2 linked regions of the Polyangium spumosum genome follow. The protein of the gene in region 1 interacts with the protein of each later gene in a pairwise test. Links are inferred from orthologs where the notes say so. Each region holds a gene or a part of one and is shown on either strand. Other genes may lie near its edges.

What was found.
Region 2: the proteins of GF068_RS30810 (region 1) and GF068_RS09990 interact in binary tests that used the Escherichia coli proteins (3 or more experiments, as listed by UniProt). The link is inferred for Polyangium spumosum from one-to-one orthologs.

What each region holds. Positions count from the first base shown.
Region 1 is NZ_WJIE01000011.1:7,309-14,628, forward strand. The notes cover bases 2,038-5,003. They hold GF068_RS30810 (ABC-F family ATP-binding cassette domain-containing protein), read left to right. Parts: upstream 2,038-2,690; coding sequence 2,691-4,316; downstream 4,317-5,003. Other genes in these bases: GF068_RS30805 (hypothetical protein), read left to right, coding at 2,038-2,603; GF068_RS30815 (GNAT family N-acetyltransferase), read left to right, coding at 4,335-5,003. In the rest of the region: GF068_RS30795 (alpha/beta hydrolase family protein), read right to left, coding at 1-596; GF068_RS43815 (alpha/beta fold hydrolase), read left to right, coding at 855-1,835; more of GF068_RS30805, read left to right, coding at 1,944-2,037; more of GF068_RS30815, read left to right, coding at 5,004-5,261; GF068_RS30820 (hypothetical protein), read right to left, coding at 5,258-7,297. UniProt on the Escherichia coli protein: Genetic data indicate it may be involved in ribosome assembly or function.
Region 2 is NZ_WJIE01000002.1:989,592-997,423, forward strand. Bases 2,398-5,875 are described here. They hold GF068_RS09990 (2-oxoglutarate dehydrogenase E1 component), read right to left. Parts: upstream 5,532-5,875; coding sequence 2,598-5,531; downstream 2,398-2,597. Other genes in these bases: GF068_RS09985 (hypothetical protein), read right to left, coding at 2,398-2,534; GF068_RS09995 (glucose-6-phosphate isomerase), read left to right, coding at 5,739-5,875. Outside these bases: GF068_RS09970 (hybrid sensor histidine kinase/response regulator), read right to left, coding at 1-477; GF068_RS09975 (MoaD/ThiS family protein), read left to right, coding at 685-954; GF068_RS46965 (WD40/YVTN/BNR-like repeat-containing protein), read left to right, coding at 962-2,080; more of GF068_RS09985, read right to left, coding at 2,097-2,397; more of GF068_RS09995, read left to right, coding at 5,876-7,349; GF068_RS10000 (hypothetical protein), read right to left, coding at 7,351-7,832. UniProt on the Escherichia coli protein: E1 component of the 2-oxoglutarate dehydrogenase (OGDH) complex which catalyzes the decarboxylation of 2-oxoglutarate, the first step in the conversion of 2-oxoglutarate to succinyl-CoA and CO(2).

The sequences.
Region 1 (7,320 bases):
ACGAGCGACGTCATCGCGCTGCCCGAGTAACCGACGAGGTAGATGCGCGACGTGTCGATCCTGGCGCGCCGCCTGGCATAGGCCACGGCGTCGAGGACGTCCCCGAGCGCGAGCTCGGAGGCCACCGAATGGGGCGTCCGGTAGGGGCCGCGGTGATCGGGGTGGATCATCACCCAGCCATTACGCTCCGCGAAGATCCCGTACGGGATCCCGATGTTCTGCAGGTAGTTCTCGCTCCAGCTATGGAGCGCCACGAGCAGCGGCCGGGGCTCGTCCCGGCCCGGATCGTAAAAGAGGGCGCGTTGCCTGGTCCCGTCGAGGGACGAGGTGATCTCGACCTCCTCGATGCGCGGCACGCGGGAGCGCCACACCAAAAAATCCTGCGCGCCGAACGGGAACGGACCGCCGGTCGCGCGTGGAAACTCCGGAATCAAGGAGAGCCGCTCGACCGCTCGTTCGGCCGGCGAGGGCAATGGCTCTGGCGCCGGCGTAGGCGCAGGTGGGCGGGTCTCCGCGTGAGCCGTGGGCGTCTCCCGACACCCCGAGAGGGGGATCCCCGCGAGCAGCACGAGCATGGAAACGATGGGGCTACGCATTTCGCTCCACCCCGAATCGAAGAGCAATCGCCGTGCCGCCATTTCGATCCGAACGTGCACGGGCGGGCGGGCGCGGCGACGCGCATTTCCGTGCGAATGCATGGCCCTGGCCGGGTGATGCCGCTATACCTGCCCGCTTCGAGAGACGAACGCATGTATCGTATCCAGAATCGTGTTGGGATCCTTGCTCTGGCGGCGCTCGTTGCGCTCTTTTTGATCACACAGGGCCCTCCGGCGCGCGCCGAGGGTTTGAAGCGCGTGGAGCCCGCGTTCACGCTCGCCTCCCGATTTCCAGGCGGCGAGGGCGCTTCGGGGCTCGGGGCCTGGAAGCAGCGCGTGCCCGGGGTCGAGCCCGTGACGATACAATCGTCGGCCGACGGCGCCGCGCAGCGCGCGATGTTTTACGACTCCGGCTCGCCGGGGAAGCGGCCTCTGATCGTGGTCTTGCATAGCTGGAGCACCGACTGGCGGCAGAACATCGGCATCCCGTATGCCATGTTCGCGAGGCAAAACGACTGGGTCTTCGTGCACCCCGATTTCCGCGGACCGTACCTCCGGCCCGAGGCCGCCGCCTCGGACCTCGCCGTGCAGGACATCCTCGACGCCGTCGCGTACGCGAAGCAGCGCGGCCACGTGGACGAGACGCGTATCTATCTCGCGGGCTTCTCCGGCGGCGGGATGACCGCGCTCGCGATGGCGGGCCGGCACCCGGAGGTCTGGGCGGGCGTCGTGGCCTGGGCGCCCGTGTACGACATCCCCGATTGGTACGTGTACAACAAGAAACACGCGCCGAAGCGGCATTATGCGCGCTTCATCGAGGGCGTGTGCCGCGGCGCGCCGAAGCCCGGCACGAAGGCGTTCGAGGCGTGCAAGCGCCGCAGCCCGAGCGCGCTCGCCGCGCGGGCCAAGCAGGCCGGCGTGCCCGTCTACGTCGCCACCGGCATCCGGGACGACGTCGTGCCCCCGCAGCACTCGATCTCCGCATTCAACGACCTCGCCGATCCGGCCGATCGGGTGGCCGACGACGTGCTCCCGAAGCTCCGCTCCCAGAAGGCCACGCGGCGCGTATCGGCGACCTCCGCCGACGATCTTTATCAGCGCGCCGGCGCCCCGGCGTACCTCACGCGCACCTCGGGCAACGCCACGCTCGTGCTCTTCGAGGGCGGGCACGACGTCGTCTTCGAAGCGGGCCTCGCCTGGCTGCGCGACAGGCGCAGGACGACGTCGAAAAACCCGTGAGTGTCGGTCCCACGGGTGGATTGTCGTTGTGGTGAGGCGGGAGAGCCTGTAGGAAAGGGGCTTCCGGGCGACGCGGGCGACGCGTAGGCCCGCTGGAGGTTCCTCTACATGGTTCATTCTCGCCTCGGTTTTGCCTCGGTCCTCGGATGGGTCCTCGTGTGCGCGGCCATCGCTGCTTGCGGTGACGAAAACAGCGGCAGCGGCGGCTCGGGGGGCAATGCGGGCACGGGCGGCACGGGCGGCACCGGCGGCACCGGCGGCATGGGCGGCACGGGCGGCATGGGCGGCGCTGGCGGAATGGGCGGCGCTGGCGGCGCGGGGATGGACCTCGTGATGACCGATGCCGACTTCGATTGTATCCTCGATTGGCAGAAGGTCCGCTCCTTCCGCGTCACGAACAAGCTCGGCAACCTCGACGCGACGCTCGCTGCCGCGAACGACCCCGGCATGTCCGATTACCCCGTGGGGACCGTGATCCAGCTCGTCCCGACGGAGGCGATGGTCAAGCGCGCGCCGGGCTTCTCCGCGACGTCCAGCGACTGGGAGTTTTTCTTCCTGGAGGTCTCGGACATGGGCACGAAGATCGTGCAGCGCGGCGTGACCGACGTCGTGAACCAGTTCGGCGGCAATTGCCTCGATTGCCACGCGAAGGCCCTGCCCGAGTACGATTTCGTCTGCGAGAAGGGCCACGGCTGTGATCCGCTGCCCATCGGCGACGACGTCATCCAGATGGCGCAGAACGGAGACCCGCGCTGCACGATGCCGTGAGGCCGGCGCCGTTCCTCCAGGCTCCGCAGGACGGCCTGTTTTTTTCGGATGCGCAAGGGCCCGCCGTCCGCTAAGTAGGCGCCCCGCATGATCCGGCTCGACTCCATTGGCAAGCGCCACGGCAAGCAGATCCTCTTCGTCGAGGCCTCTGCCGCCGTCAACCGCGGCGAGAAGATTGGCCTCGTCGGCCCGAACGGCTCGGGCAAGACCACGCTCTTCCGGATGATCACCCGCGAGGAGCAGCCGGACGAGGGGCAGATCGCCATCGATCGTGGCGCCACGGTCGGGTATTTCCGGCAAGACGTCGGCGAGATGAAGGGCAAGAGCATCGTCGCCGAGACGATGGATGGCGTCGGCCCCGTCTCCGACATCGCGGCCGAGCTCGCCGAGCTCGAGGCGGCGCTCGCGGATCCGGACCGCGTGGACGAGATGGAGGAGCTGCTCGAGCGATACGGGCAAGCCCAGGCGAAATGGAGCGAGCTCGACGGTTATGCGCTCGACGCGCGGGCGCGCGAGATCCTCGCGGGCCTCGGCTTCTCGAACGAGCTCATGGACAAGGACGTCGGTACGCTCTCCGGCGGCTGGAAGATGCGCGTGGCCCTCGCGAAGATCCTCCTGCTCCGGCCCGACGTGCTCCTGCTCGACGAGCCGACGAACCACCTCGACATCGAGTCGATCATCTGGCTCGAGGGGTTCTTGAAGTCGTACGAGGGCGCGCTCGTCATCACCGCCCACGATCGCGCCTTCATGAACCGGATCTGCACGAAGATCCTGGAGATCGACGGCGGCGATCTGACGACGTTCACGGGCAATTACGATTTTTACGAGCGGCAGCGGCAGATCGCGGCCGAGCAGGCCGAGGCGCAATACGAGCGCCAGCAGGCGATGCTCGCCAAGGAGATGCGGTTCATCGAGCGGTTCAAGACCCACGCGGCCAAGGCGGCGCAGGTCCAGAGCCGGGTGAAGAAGCTCGACAAGATCGAGAAGATGGAGCCGCCGAAGAAGAGCAAGCGGCCGCCGATGTTCGATTTCCGGGCGCCGCCGCGCTCGGGCGAGGACGTCGCCAAGCTCGAGGGCGTGGTGAAGCGGTACGGGAGCCGCACGGTGTACGACGGGCTCGATTTCCTGGTCCGGCGGCGCGAGCGGTGGTGCGTGATGGGCGTGAACGGCGCGGGCAAATCCACGCTGCTCAAGATCATCGCGGGCGAGCTCTCGCCGGACGTGGGGGGCGCGTCGCTCGGCGCGAGCGTGAAGCTCGGGTATTTCGCGCAGCACGCGATGGACGTGCTCGACCCGACGCTCACGGTCATCGGCACCCTCATCCATTCGTTCCCCGAGGCCTCCCTCGGCACGCTGCGCACGCTGGCCGGCTGCTTCGGCTTCTCGGGCGACGACGTGGAGAAATCCGTGCGTGTGCTCTCCGGCGGGGAGAAGGCGCGGCTCGTCCTCGCGCGGATGCTCTACGATCCGCCGAATTTCCTCGTCCTCGACGAGCCGACGAACCACCTCGACATCACCACGAAGGAGATGCTGGTGGAGGCGCTCTCGAATTTCGAGGGCACGATGCTCTTCGTCTCCCACGACCGCCATTTCCTCGCGGCGCTCTCGAACCGCGTGCTCGAATTGACGCCGGAGGGCGTGCACAAGTACGGCGGCGGGTACCTCGAATACGTGGCCACGAGCGGGCACGAGGCGCCGGGGCTCCGGCGGTAGCGGGCCCTTTCTCCCACGATGCCGACGCACGATATCGTCATCGTCGAGGACGACGAGGCCCTGCGGGGCTGGGTCGACGTCGTCGACGCCGCCGACGTCTGGGGTGTCCCCTCGTTCGAGGATGCTCGGTATCTGCGCGGCCTTCACCCGGGCCGCGTGGATTGGGTATTGCAGTATGACGGGCGGCCCGTGGGCGCGGCCTTCGTTCGACCCGCCGGCGGCGGGAGCGCAGGGCCGTGCGGCGTCGCGGGCGTGTGGGTGATTCCCGCGTTTCGTCGCCGGGGCCTGGGCTCGATCCTGCACCACGCGCTCTCGGAGCACGCGCGGCGGCTCGGGTTGCGCGAGCTGCAGATCGAGGCCCACGAGAGCCAGCGCGACGCCCGCGCCTACCTCGAGCGGCGTGGTTACGAGGAGATCGGCCGTGAGGTCGAGCTCGTGCTCGAGCTCGATGCGGTGCCGATGCCCGAGGTGAATCCTCCGGCCGGGATCACGCTCGTGACCCGGGCCGAGCGGCCGGACCTCTTGCACGGCATGTACGAGGTCGCGCGGGAGGCCATTCCCGACATCCCCGTGGACGAGGCGGACGAGGTGGGCTCCTTCGAGGCGTGGCTCGCCACGGACATGGACCGACCCATCCATACCCACGATTTCACGTTCATTGCCCTGGAAGGCGCCGAGGTGGTCGGGTATGCGGTGCTCCAGCGGGGCCGCGGCGGCGTCGCATTCCACAGCCTCACGGGTGTGCGGCGGGCGTGGCGCGGGCGAGGCATCGCGAGCTCGCTCAAACGCGCGCAGGTGGCGGCCGCGAAGCGATCCGGCTTCCGGCGCCTGGTGACGGAGAACGCCGAGGGGAACGACCCGATCCGGCACCTCAACGACGCCATGGGGTACAGGCCCGTCATGAGCACGATTGTCTTCCGCGGGCCGCTCCTCGGGGGCTGCTAGGGCCTGGGCGGCGAGAGCGCGAGATAGACCGTGCTCCAGAGCTGGAGCGCATTCGATTCATCCACGTGGCCCCGCGCCTGACCAAACGGGACGAGCCTGACCTCGCCGCCCGCGGGCTCCCAGCTCCACAGCTCCTCGGCGCGCCGCGCGCGGACGGCCTCGATACCCTCCCATGACGCGCGCTCGGCCGCCCGGAGCATTTCGCGTGTCCTCGTCGGGAGGCCCTCGCGCGCGAGCTGTCGGGACAGACCCGCGACCATGGCGGCTTGTTGCCATGACCAGACCACGGTCCCGTGGTAATCGGCCCGCGTGAACATCGCGGCGAGGGCAGGATCACCCGCGTACGCTGGATTCGCGACCAGCATGCCGACGTCCGTGCGGAGCCCGGCGGGGAACGGCCGCAAGAGCTCGCGGGCCACGATTTCGAGCAGCTCGGGCGAGGGCTCGTCGAAGAGCAGGACGAACGCCGTGTCCGAATGCATCACCGGGATCGGTCGGCCTGCGTCGTCGAGCGCGAGGGCAAGCAAGGGGATCGGGCCTTCGATCGACGCCACCGCACGAGCGCCGTCGAGGCCGAGCGCGGCGGCGTATTCGTTGACGCGCGCGCGCGCGACTTCTTCCGGGATCTCCAATCTGAAATAACGCTCGGCCCCTCTCCAGGCCTGGGCGAGGGCGCGCGCCTCGTCGGCCGCGGCGGGGTCCGGGCCGAGGAGATCACTCGCGAAGAGGCGCGCCGCCGCGCGCAGGGCGGCCGGGACGAGGGCCACGTTGACGTCGAACGGGATACGCCCGCCGCCGAGCCCCTGATTCGAATCGCGCCAGTTGCCCACCGAGAGGCCCGGCCCGAGCGCGATCAACGTCTCCGGGCCCGGGCGGGCCGCGAACGGGGCCGCGCGCGCGAGGACCCGCGCGAGGTTTTGCCGGAGCGCGTCGCGATAAAACCCGCCCGCAGGCGTCTCGCGGGCGAGGAACGCCTGCGCGCGCGCGCGCCCCGCGGGTGTATCGAGCAAGTAAACGGCGGCCAGGGGCGCGAGGAGGAAGTCGTCGTCGATCATCTTGTAGTCGAGGACGGGCGCGCGTAGATCCGCGGGCCGCGGGCCCGCCATCGATTGGAGCCACACCGCATATTCGCCGATCGCCTCCTCGTGCGCGACGTCGCCGTCCGGGGCGAGCCGATCGAGCACCGAGCCGAGGCCCGCCTCGATGGCAGCGGGCTCGAGGGCGGGCAGGAGCATCTGCAGCGCGAGCAACGTGTCGCGCCCGAAATACGTCAAGAAGCGCCAGGAGCCGGCGAGGAATTTCTCTCGATAGGTGAGGAAGGCGAGGGCCCGGCGCGCCACGGGGTCATCCGCCGCATTCTCATGGACGATCGATTCGACCGGAAACGGCGTGAGCGGCGGTTCGTCGAGGAGCGCCGTGACGACGAACCGCACCTCGCCGCCGGGTCCGGCGGAGAGGACGACATCGTCGTCTTCGAGCGTGACGGTGGTCCCCTCCGAGGGCTCGACGCGAAGCTCGATGTGGTGGCCGTCGAGCATGGTGCGGCGCAAGGCGAGGGGCGGCCCGGGGTCGAGCGTGTGCGCGAGCGAGGGAGCGCCGGGGCCAAGGCCGCTCCCCATGGCGTCGCGCAAGAACCGGATGCCGCCCAGCAAGGCGTGGCGGACGCGCAAGGCGGGCGCGCGGGCGGCGAGGCGCGCCGTCACGCCACGTTTACCCTCGGGCTCCTCGACGCCTTCGAGCGTGGCGAGCGGCGCGAGGCCAAAGGCCACAGGCTCCTCGAGGGGCGCGAAATCGACGACGAGGCCGGCGTTGCCCGCGGGGAAAGCCACGAGCAGGCGCGGGGCAGGGCCGGAGGTCGTGAGGAGGTGCGCCGCGATCGGGCCGCGGCGATAAAAATGATTGGTGATGGATCCAGACATGATGTCGAAGCGCAGAAGCTCGGGGGCAGGGGAGGGCGCGTCGCGCGCTTTTGGCGTGACGTCCGCGCCGTGTCCTGCATAGCCGCTGCCCGTGCAGGCGGCGAGCGCCAAGAGCACGCCGCCTATGCGACGGAATCCAT
Region 2 (7,832 bases), on another replicon or contig:
GACGCAGCCGATGAGGCGGACGGGCGTGCCGCTGTCGTCGAGGACCATGCGGGCGTGGTCCCAGACCCAGAGCCAGCGGCCGTCGCGGTGGCGGATGCGGTACTCCGCGTCGAGCACGGGCCGGTTCACGTTGCGGAGCGTCGTGCGGCCGGAGAAGCGGGCGAGGTCCTCGGGGTGGATGCGGCTGCGCCACCAGGCCTCGGTGCTGGGGATCTCCTCGGGCCAGAAGCCGAGCACGTCGCAGAGGCCGCCCGAGCGCCAGACCTGGTTCGTGGCGAAATCCCAGTCGTAGACGACGCCGCGGATGGCCTCGGTGGCCAGGCGGAAGCGCTCCTCGCTCTCGCGGAGGACGGCCACCGCCTCGCCGCTCTCCCCCCACGAGCAATCCCCGCGTTCGGCCGGGTACAACCCCGAGTCGTGTTTGCCTGGCTCGCGCCTCTCCCGATCGCCGGCGGGGTCTCGCGGGGGGTTTCCCATGCTGCGATGTTCCAACGGCTCGGCGTCAAAAAGCAATCACACGTAAGTAGTATCTCAAGGGACGGAATGGTCTCGGTAGACGACACGGGCGGCCACCTGCGGGCCGCAAGTCGGGGGTGCCCCGAGCGGGGTGGCAGAATTTTCCCTGGAGAGGCGCAACCTCGCCTTGACAAACCCGCTCCTCGTCCGCGAGGCTCGGGTGCACGCATGCCGCGCGTCACGTTCACCCAGCATATCGCGAGGCACGTCCCCTGCCCCGCGCGCGACGTCGAAGGGCGCACCGTCCGCGAGGCGCTCGACGTGTACTTCGCCGCGGAGCCCGCCGTGCGGGCGTATGTCCTCGACGAGCAGGGCGTCGTCCGAAAGCATGTGGTGATCTTCGTCGACGGCCATCAGACGACCGATCGAACGGGCCTCGGGGACGAGGTCGGCGCAGGATCGGTGATTTACGTGATGCAGGCCCTTTCCGGGGGTTAGAGGGACCATGTCGAGCAGGTTGTACGTGGCGACGCGAAAAGGGCTGTTCCGTCTCGATCGAAGGCAAGCAGGCTGGACGATCGGCGAGGTCTCGTTCCTCGGCGACCACGTCTCGATGGTGCTGCCGGATCGACGCGACGGGGCGCTCTACGCAGCGCTCGCGCTGGGGCATTTCGGGGTGAAGCTCCGGCGCTCGACGGACGCCGGCGGGACATGGGAGGAGATGCCGGCGCCGGCCTACCCTCCGCTGCCGGAAGGGGCAGAGCCGGAGAAGACGCCCGACGGTCGGGAATGGCCGCAGCGCGTGGAGGTCCTGTGGAGCCTGGAGGCGGGCCGCGACGATCAGCCGGGGCACCTGTGGTGCGGGACGATCCCGGGCGGCTTGTTCAAGTCGACGGACGGAGGGCAATCGTGGGAGCTCAATCGTGGGCTCTGGGATCACCCGAGCCGCAAGGGCTGGTTCGGCGGCGGCTACGACTGGCCAGGGATTCACTCGATCGTGGTGGATGAGGCCGGGGTGATGGTGGCCATCTCCAGCGGGGGCGTGTGGCGCTCGACGGACGAGGGCGCGACGTGGGAGACACGCACGAAGGGCATGTACGCCGAATACATGCCACCCGAGCGCCGGGACGATCCGTCGATCCAGGACCCGCACCGCCTCGTGAGCTGCGCGGCGCAGCCGGACGCGCTCTGGGTACAGCACCACAACGGGCTCTTCCGCTCCACGGACAGGGGCAAGACGTGGCAGGAGGTGACGTCGGTGAAGCCGAGCAAGTTCGGCTTCGCGATGGCGGTCCACCCGAAGGATCCGAAGACGGCGTGGGTGGTGCCGGCGAAGAAGGACGAGCAGCGGATCCCGGTCGACGGGAAGGTGGTGGTGGCGCGGACGCGCGACGGCGGGGAGAGCTTCACGGTGCTCGAGAGAGGTTTGCCCCAGGCGAACGCGTTTGATCTGACGTACCGCCACGGGCTCGACGTGGACGGGACGGGCGACGTGCTGGCGTTCGGGACGACGACGGGATCGCTCTGGATCAGCGAGGACGGCGGGGATTCATGGCAGGTGATCTCGAATCACCTGCCGCCGGTGTATGCGGTGCGGTTCGCCGAGGGGAAGGCGGACGCCTGACGCAGGCAGCGGGCCGTCAGGGGACGTAGTTCCACCCGCACGTGCCGCTCTTGCAGACAAACCCATTCGCGTTCGGACAATCGCAGGTGCTCACGAGGCCCGGGTCGCATTCGAGATCCTGGCCTCGCTGGAGCAGCTCGTAGAAGCGCGTGGTGTCCGCGTCGAGGCGCGCGACGAGGTTGCGCGTGCAGCCGCAGCTCGTGCCCTTCAGGTCCTGGCCACACTCGGCGTCGGAGGTGCAGCTCATGATGGCTTGCCGCTCCTTCGCGAGCTCCGCGTCGAGCTCGGCGCACGTCGTGATCTCGAGGGCGACACCGCCGCTGCTGCCCGCGCCCGTGCTCGTGCTCGTGCCGGTGGCGCCGTCGGACGGCGATCCTCCTCCGCTCACCTGCGACGAGCATCCGAGGAGGGAAACGACGAGGAGCGCAGAAATTCCAGAGAGGACACGAACCATGAACAACCTCCATGCACACGTGGGGTGCACACGGAGGTTACCATGGGTCGTGGAGCGAAGCCGTCAGGCGAAGGCTTCGTCCATGAGGCGCTTCTGCTCCAGGTTGTGGCTCGCCTTCGAGCCGGTCGCGGGGCTCGCGCTCGGCTGGCGGCCCACGACGGAGAGCGGGAAACGTCCGCCGAAGAACTGGGGAAGGACGGCGTTGATGTAGTACCAGGAGCCGTAGTTGACGGGCTCTTCCTGGACCCACACGAGCTTCGTGCCTTCCTTGTAGTTCGCGAGCGCGTCGGTGAGCTCGTGGTTCAGCGGGAAGAGCTGCTCGAGGCGCACGATGGCCACGTCGTCGAGCCCGCGCTGCTCCCGGGTCACGGCGAGGTCGTAGTAGATCTTGCCCGAGCAGAGCAGGATCTTTTTGACCTTCGACGGATCGACCACGTCGTCGCCGATCACGCGATGGAACCTGCCGTTCGCGAGGTCGTCGATCGTCGAGACGGGGCGCGGGCCCTTGGCCGTGGTGGCGACACGCAGGAGGCTCTTCGGCGTGGCGATGATGAGCGGCTTGCGCCACGGGCGAAGGACCTGGCGGCGCAGCGCGTGGAAGAGCTGCGCGGGCGTCGTCAGGTTGCAGACCTGGATGTTGTCCTCGGCGCTGTTCTGGAGGAAGCGCTCCATACGCGCGCTCGAGTGCTCCGGGCCCTGCCCCTCGTAGCCGTGCGGCAGGAAGAGGACGAGGCCCGAGAGCCTGTGCCACTTGTCCTCGCTCGACGTGATGAACTGGTCGACGATGACCTGCGCGCCGTTGAGGAAGTCGCCGAACTGCGCCTCCCAGATGACGAGCGCGTCGGGGTAGTCGAGCGCGTAGCCGAACTCGAAGCCGAGCACGCCCGCCTCGCTGAGGGGGCTGTTGTGGATGTCGAGGCGCGCCGGCGGCTCGGCGACACGCGAGAGCGGGGCGAAGCTCGCGCCCGTCTCGATGTCGACGACGACCGCGTGGCGATGGCTGAACGTCCCGCGGCGCACGTCCTGGCCCGAGATGCGCACGGGCGTCTTCTCGGAGAGGAGCGTGGCGTACGCGAGCATCTCGCCCGTGCCCCAGTCGAAGGGCTCGCCCTTCACGAGGCGATCGTGGCGCGCCTTCAAGATCGGCATGACCTTCGGGTGCACCTTGAAATCACCCGGCAGCTCGAGCAGGCGGCGCGAGAGGTCGATGAGCTTCTCGGCGGGGACGCCCGTCGGCACCTCGGGCGTGTCGGCGTCGCGGCCGCCGCGGTAGCTCTTCCACACGCCGGCCATCGCATAGGTGACCGGCGCGAAGCCCTTCTGCTTGACCTCCTGGAGCTCCATGTTGAGCGCCTCGCGGCGCTTCAGGAGGATCTCCTCGGCCTTCTCCTCGCTGACCTGGCCCATCTCGACCAGGCGCTTGACGTACATCTGCCGGACCGTCGGCTTCTTGTCGATGACGGCGTACATCCGCGGCTGCGTGTAGCGCGGCTCGTCGCCCTCGTTGTGGCCGTAGCGGCGGTAGCAGTACATGTCGATCACGACATCCATGCCGAAGCGCTGGCGCCACTCGATCGCGAGCAACGCGACCTGCGCGACGGCCTCGGGATCCTCGCCGTTCACGTGGAAGACGGGGACCTTGAGCATGCGCGTGATGTCGGACGCGTAACGCGTGGAGCGCGACTCGCTCGGGTTCGTCGTGAAGCCGACCTGGTTGTTCACGATCACGTGGATCGTGCCGCCGGTCTTGTAGCCCTCGAGGCCCGTCATGTTGAGCGTCTCGGAGACGATGCCCTGGCCGATGAACGCGGCGTCGCCGTGGATGAGCAAGGGCATGACCTTGCGCGCCGCTTCGTCGGGGAGGCGGACGCTGAGGCGATCCTGCTTGGCGCGCGTGCGGCCCTCGACCACGGGGTTCACGAACTCGAGGTGGCTCGGGTTGAACGTGAGCGTGAGGTGGACCTTGTGGCCCGACTCCGTGATGCGATCGTTGGAGTAACCGAGGTGGTACTTCACGTCGCCCCCGCCGACGTACCGCTGGGGGTCGTTGTCCTCGAAGTGCGCGAAGATCTCGCGCGTGCTCTTCTCGAGGATGTTGGCGAGCACGTTGAGGCGGCCGCGATGGGCCATGCCGAGGACGATCTCTTCGACGCCCTCGGCGCCGGCGCGCTCGATGAGCAGGTCGAGCAGCGGGATGAGCGCCTCGCCGCCTTCGAGCGAGAAGCGCTTCGTGCCAGCCTCGTAGCTGCGATGGATGAACTGCTCGAAGATCTCGGCGTCGGAGAGCTTCGTGAGGATGCGGAGCTGCTTGTCGCGGCTGAGCTCGAGGCGGTTCTTCGTCGCCTCCATGCGCCGCTGCAGCCAGATGCGCTGGACCGGATCCTCGATGTGCGTGAACTCGACGCCGATCGATCGGCAGTAGGTCTCCTCGAGGCGGTTGCAGACCTCGCGCAACGTGGAGATCGCCGGCAGGCCGGCGAGATCGACCGTGGGGAAGGGCTGGTCGAGGTCCGCCTCGCTGAGGTCGAAGTTGTCGAGCTCGAGCTCCGGCGGCGCGGGCGGCGGCAGGCCGAGCGGATCGATGTGCGCGAACTGATGGCCACGCACGCGGTACGCGTTGACGAGCTGGTAGACACGCGCGCGGGTCGCCGCGGTCGACATCATCTGCTGCTCGGAGGAGATGAAATCGAAGCCCGGCACGCGCGGCGGCGGCGGCGGCGGCGACGAGCGGCGCTTGCGCGTGGGCTCCTGCGTGAACAGGCTCGCCTGCGCGGGCGCAGGGCCGCCGTTCGTGAAGCGCGGCGGCTCGGCCAGCGGCGCCGTCACGGGCGGAGCGGCCAGCGCGGGCGCTCGATACACCGCCGCGGTCGCCTGCGAAGGGCCGCGTTGTTTGTCGAAGAAGGCCCGCCAGCTCGGGTCGACCTTCTCCGGGTTCTCCTGGTACTGGGCGTAGAGCTCTTCGACGAACCCTGCGTTGATGCCGAAATCAAGCTGCATGGGTGGCATTGGGGCGGCAGGGAAATAACGCGGGATCGGTGCCGCCGCCAGCGCAGTTTTTTCGGTTCTCGGCGCCATGGAAAGCCGAGAGACCAGACGCCGAGCGGGCGCCCGGGCCCACGTCTTTGCTACAACCACGCGAAGACCAAGTGGGGACGGCCGGGAAAGAGCCCGGCCAGGCGCCACGGACGGGGATGGGACGAGACGATGAACGACGGGCTCGATCGGTTTCGCGCGCACCTGTTTCACGACGAGGGCCTCGGCTTCTGGCTGGACACGAGCCGGATCCTCTGGCCCGAAGGTTTCCTCGACGCGCTCGAGCCGCGCCTCCAGGCGGCGTACGAGGCGATGGCCGCGCTCGAGCGCGGCGCCGTCGCGAACGCCGACGAGAACCGCATGGTGGGGCACTACTGGCTGCGCGCGCCGGAGCTCGCGCCGGATCCCGCGATCCGCGACGCGATCACGAGCACGCTCGGGCGCGCGCTCACGTTCGTCGAGGACGTGCACGCCGCGCGGATCCGCCCCGAGCGAGCGAGCCGCTTTCGTGATGTGCTCCTGATCGGCATCGGGGGCTCGGCGCTCGGGCCTCAGCTCGTGTCCGCGGCGCTCGGTTCGCCCGCGGATCGCATGCGCGTCTGGTTCTTCGACAACACCGATCCCGACGGATTCGATCGCACCCTCGCCGCGATCGGCGACGCACTCCCGAGCACGCTCGTGGTCGTCATCTCGAAGTCGGGCGGCACGAAGGAGACGCGCAACGGGATGCTCGAAGCCGAGGCGGCGTACACGCGGCTCGGGCTCGATTTCGCGAAACACGCGGTGGTGGTGACGGGCGAGGGCAGCGCGCTCGACGCGCACGCCATCACGCGCGGCTTCCTCGATCGTTTCCCGATGTGGGACTGGGTCGGCGGTCGGACGAGCGAGCTCAGCGCGGTGGGGCTCTTGCCCGCGGCGCTGCAAGGGCTCGACGTGGAGGACATGTTGCGCGGCGCGCGCGTGATGGATGAGGTGACGCGATCACGCGTGACGAAGAAGAACCCCGCGGCCCTGCTCGCGGCGGCGTGGCTCGCGGCGACGGGAGGCGCGGGCAAGAAGGACATGGTGCTCCTGCCGTACAAGGACAGGCTCGAGCTCTTCAGCCGTTACGCGCAGCAGCTCGTGATGGAGTCGCTCGGCAAGCGGCTCGATCGACGCGGGCGCGAGGTCTGGCAGGGGATCAGCGTCTACGGCAACAAGGGCTCGACGGATCAACACGCGTACGTGCAGCAGCTACGCGACGGGGTCGACAACTTCTTCGTGACGTTCATCGAGGTGCTGCTCGATCGCGCCCCGCGGCGCGGCGACGTGATGGTCGAGCCGGACACGACGTCGGGTGATTACCTCTCGGGGTTCCTGCAAGGCACGCGGCGCGCGCTCGACGAGCGAGGGCGCGCGTCGATCACGATCACGCTGGAGGCGCTCGACGCGGCGTCGCTCGGCGCGCTCATCGCGCTCTACGAGCGGGCCGTGGGGATCTACGCGGAGCTCGTGGACATCAACGCCTACCACCAGCCGGGCGTGGAGGCGGGGAAGAAGGCGGCGCAAGCGGTGATCGAGCTCGAGCATCGCGTGCTCGGCGCGCTCCGCGCGAAGGCCGGTACGGCGCTGTCGCTCGCGGAGGTCGCGGAGGCCGCGGGCAACGACGATCCGGAGACGGTGTTCTGGATCCTGCGGCATCTGTCGGCGAACCCGCGTCGCGCCGTGCTGCGCGTGCGCAACCAGGGGGACGAGGCGGGATCGCCGCTCGACTGGACCTGGATGATGGCCCGAGCGACCTGAATCAGAAGTGGAGGCGCACGGCGGCGGAGCTGCCGCCCACGAGCAGCTCCGGCCTGCCGGGCAGCGCCTGCGCGCGCTCGAGGTACTTCTCGGGCACGAGGAGGGCCGCGGCGATCATCGCGGCGCCGGTCATCTGCGTGAAGCCGTTGAGGAGCATGAAGAACGAGAAGAGGTCCTCATCGGAGCTGCGCGGGTTCGGGAATTCCTGGGTGCGCGCGTTGTCGACGCCGAGCGTGATGAAGGGGCCGAAGACGGGGACGAGCAGCGGGCCGAACGTCTCGGAGTCGCGGTCGTTGTCGTCGAAGGCGAAGGCGCCGCCGACGAGCGCGGAGAGGCCGTAGGGCACGGCGAAGGTGACGATGCCGCCGATGAGGAGGCTGCGCGAAGGCCGCGTCTTGAGCTCGTAGCCCGGCAGGAGGATGTCGCCTTCTTCGTAATCGATACGGCGAGGCAAGACGGGCAGGCCCTTGTCGTCGGCCGGGG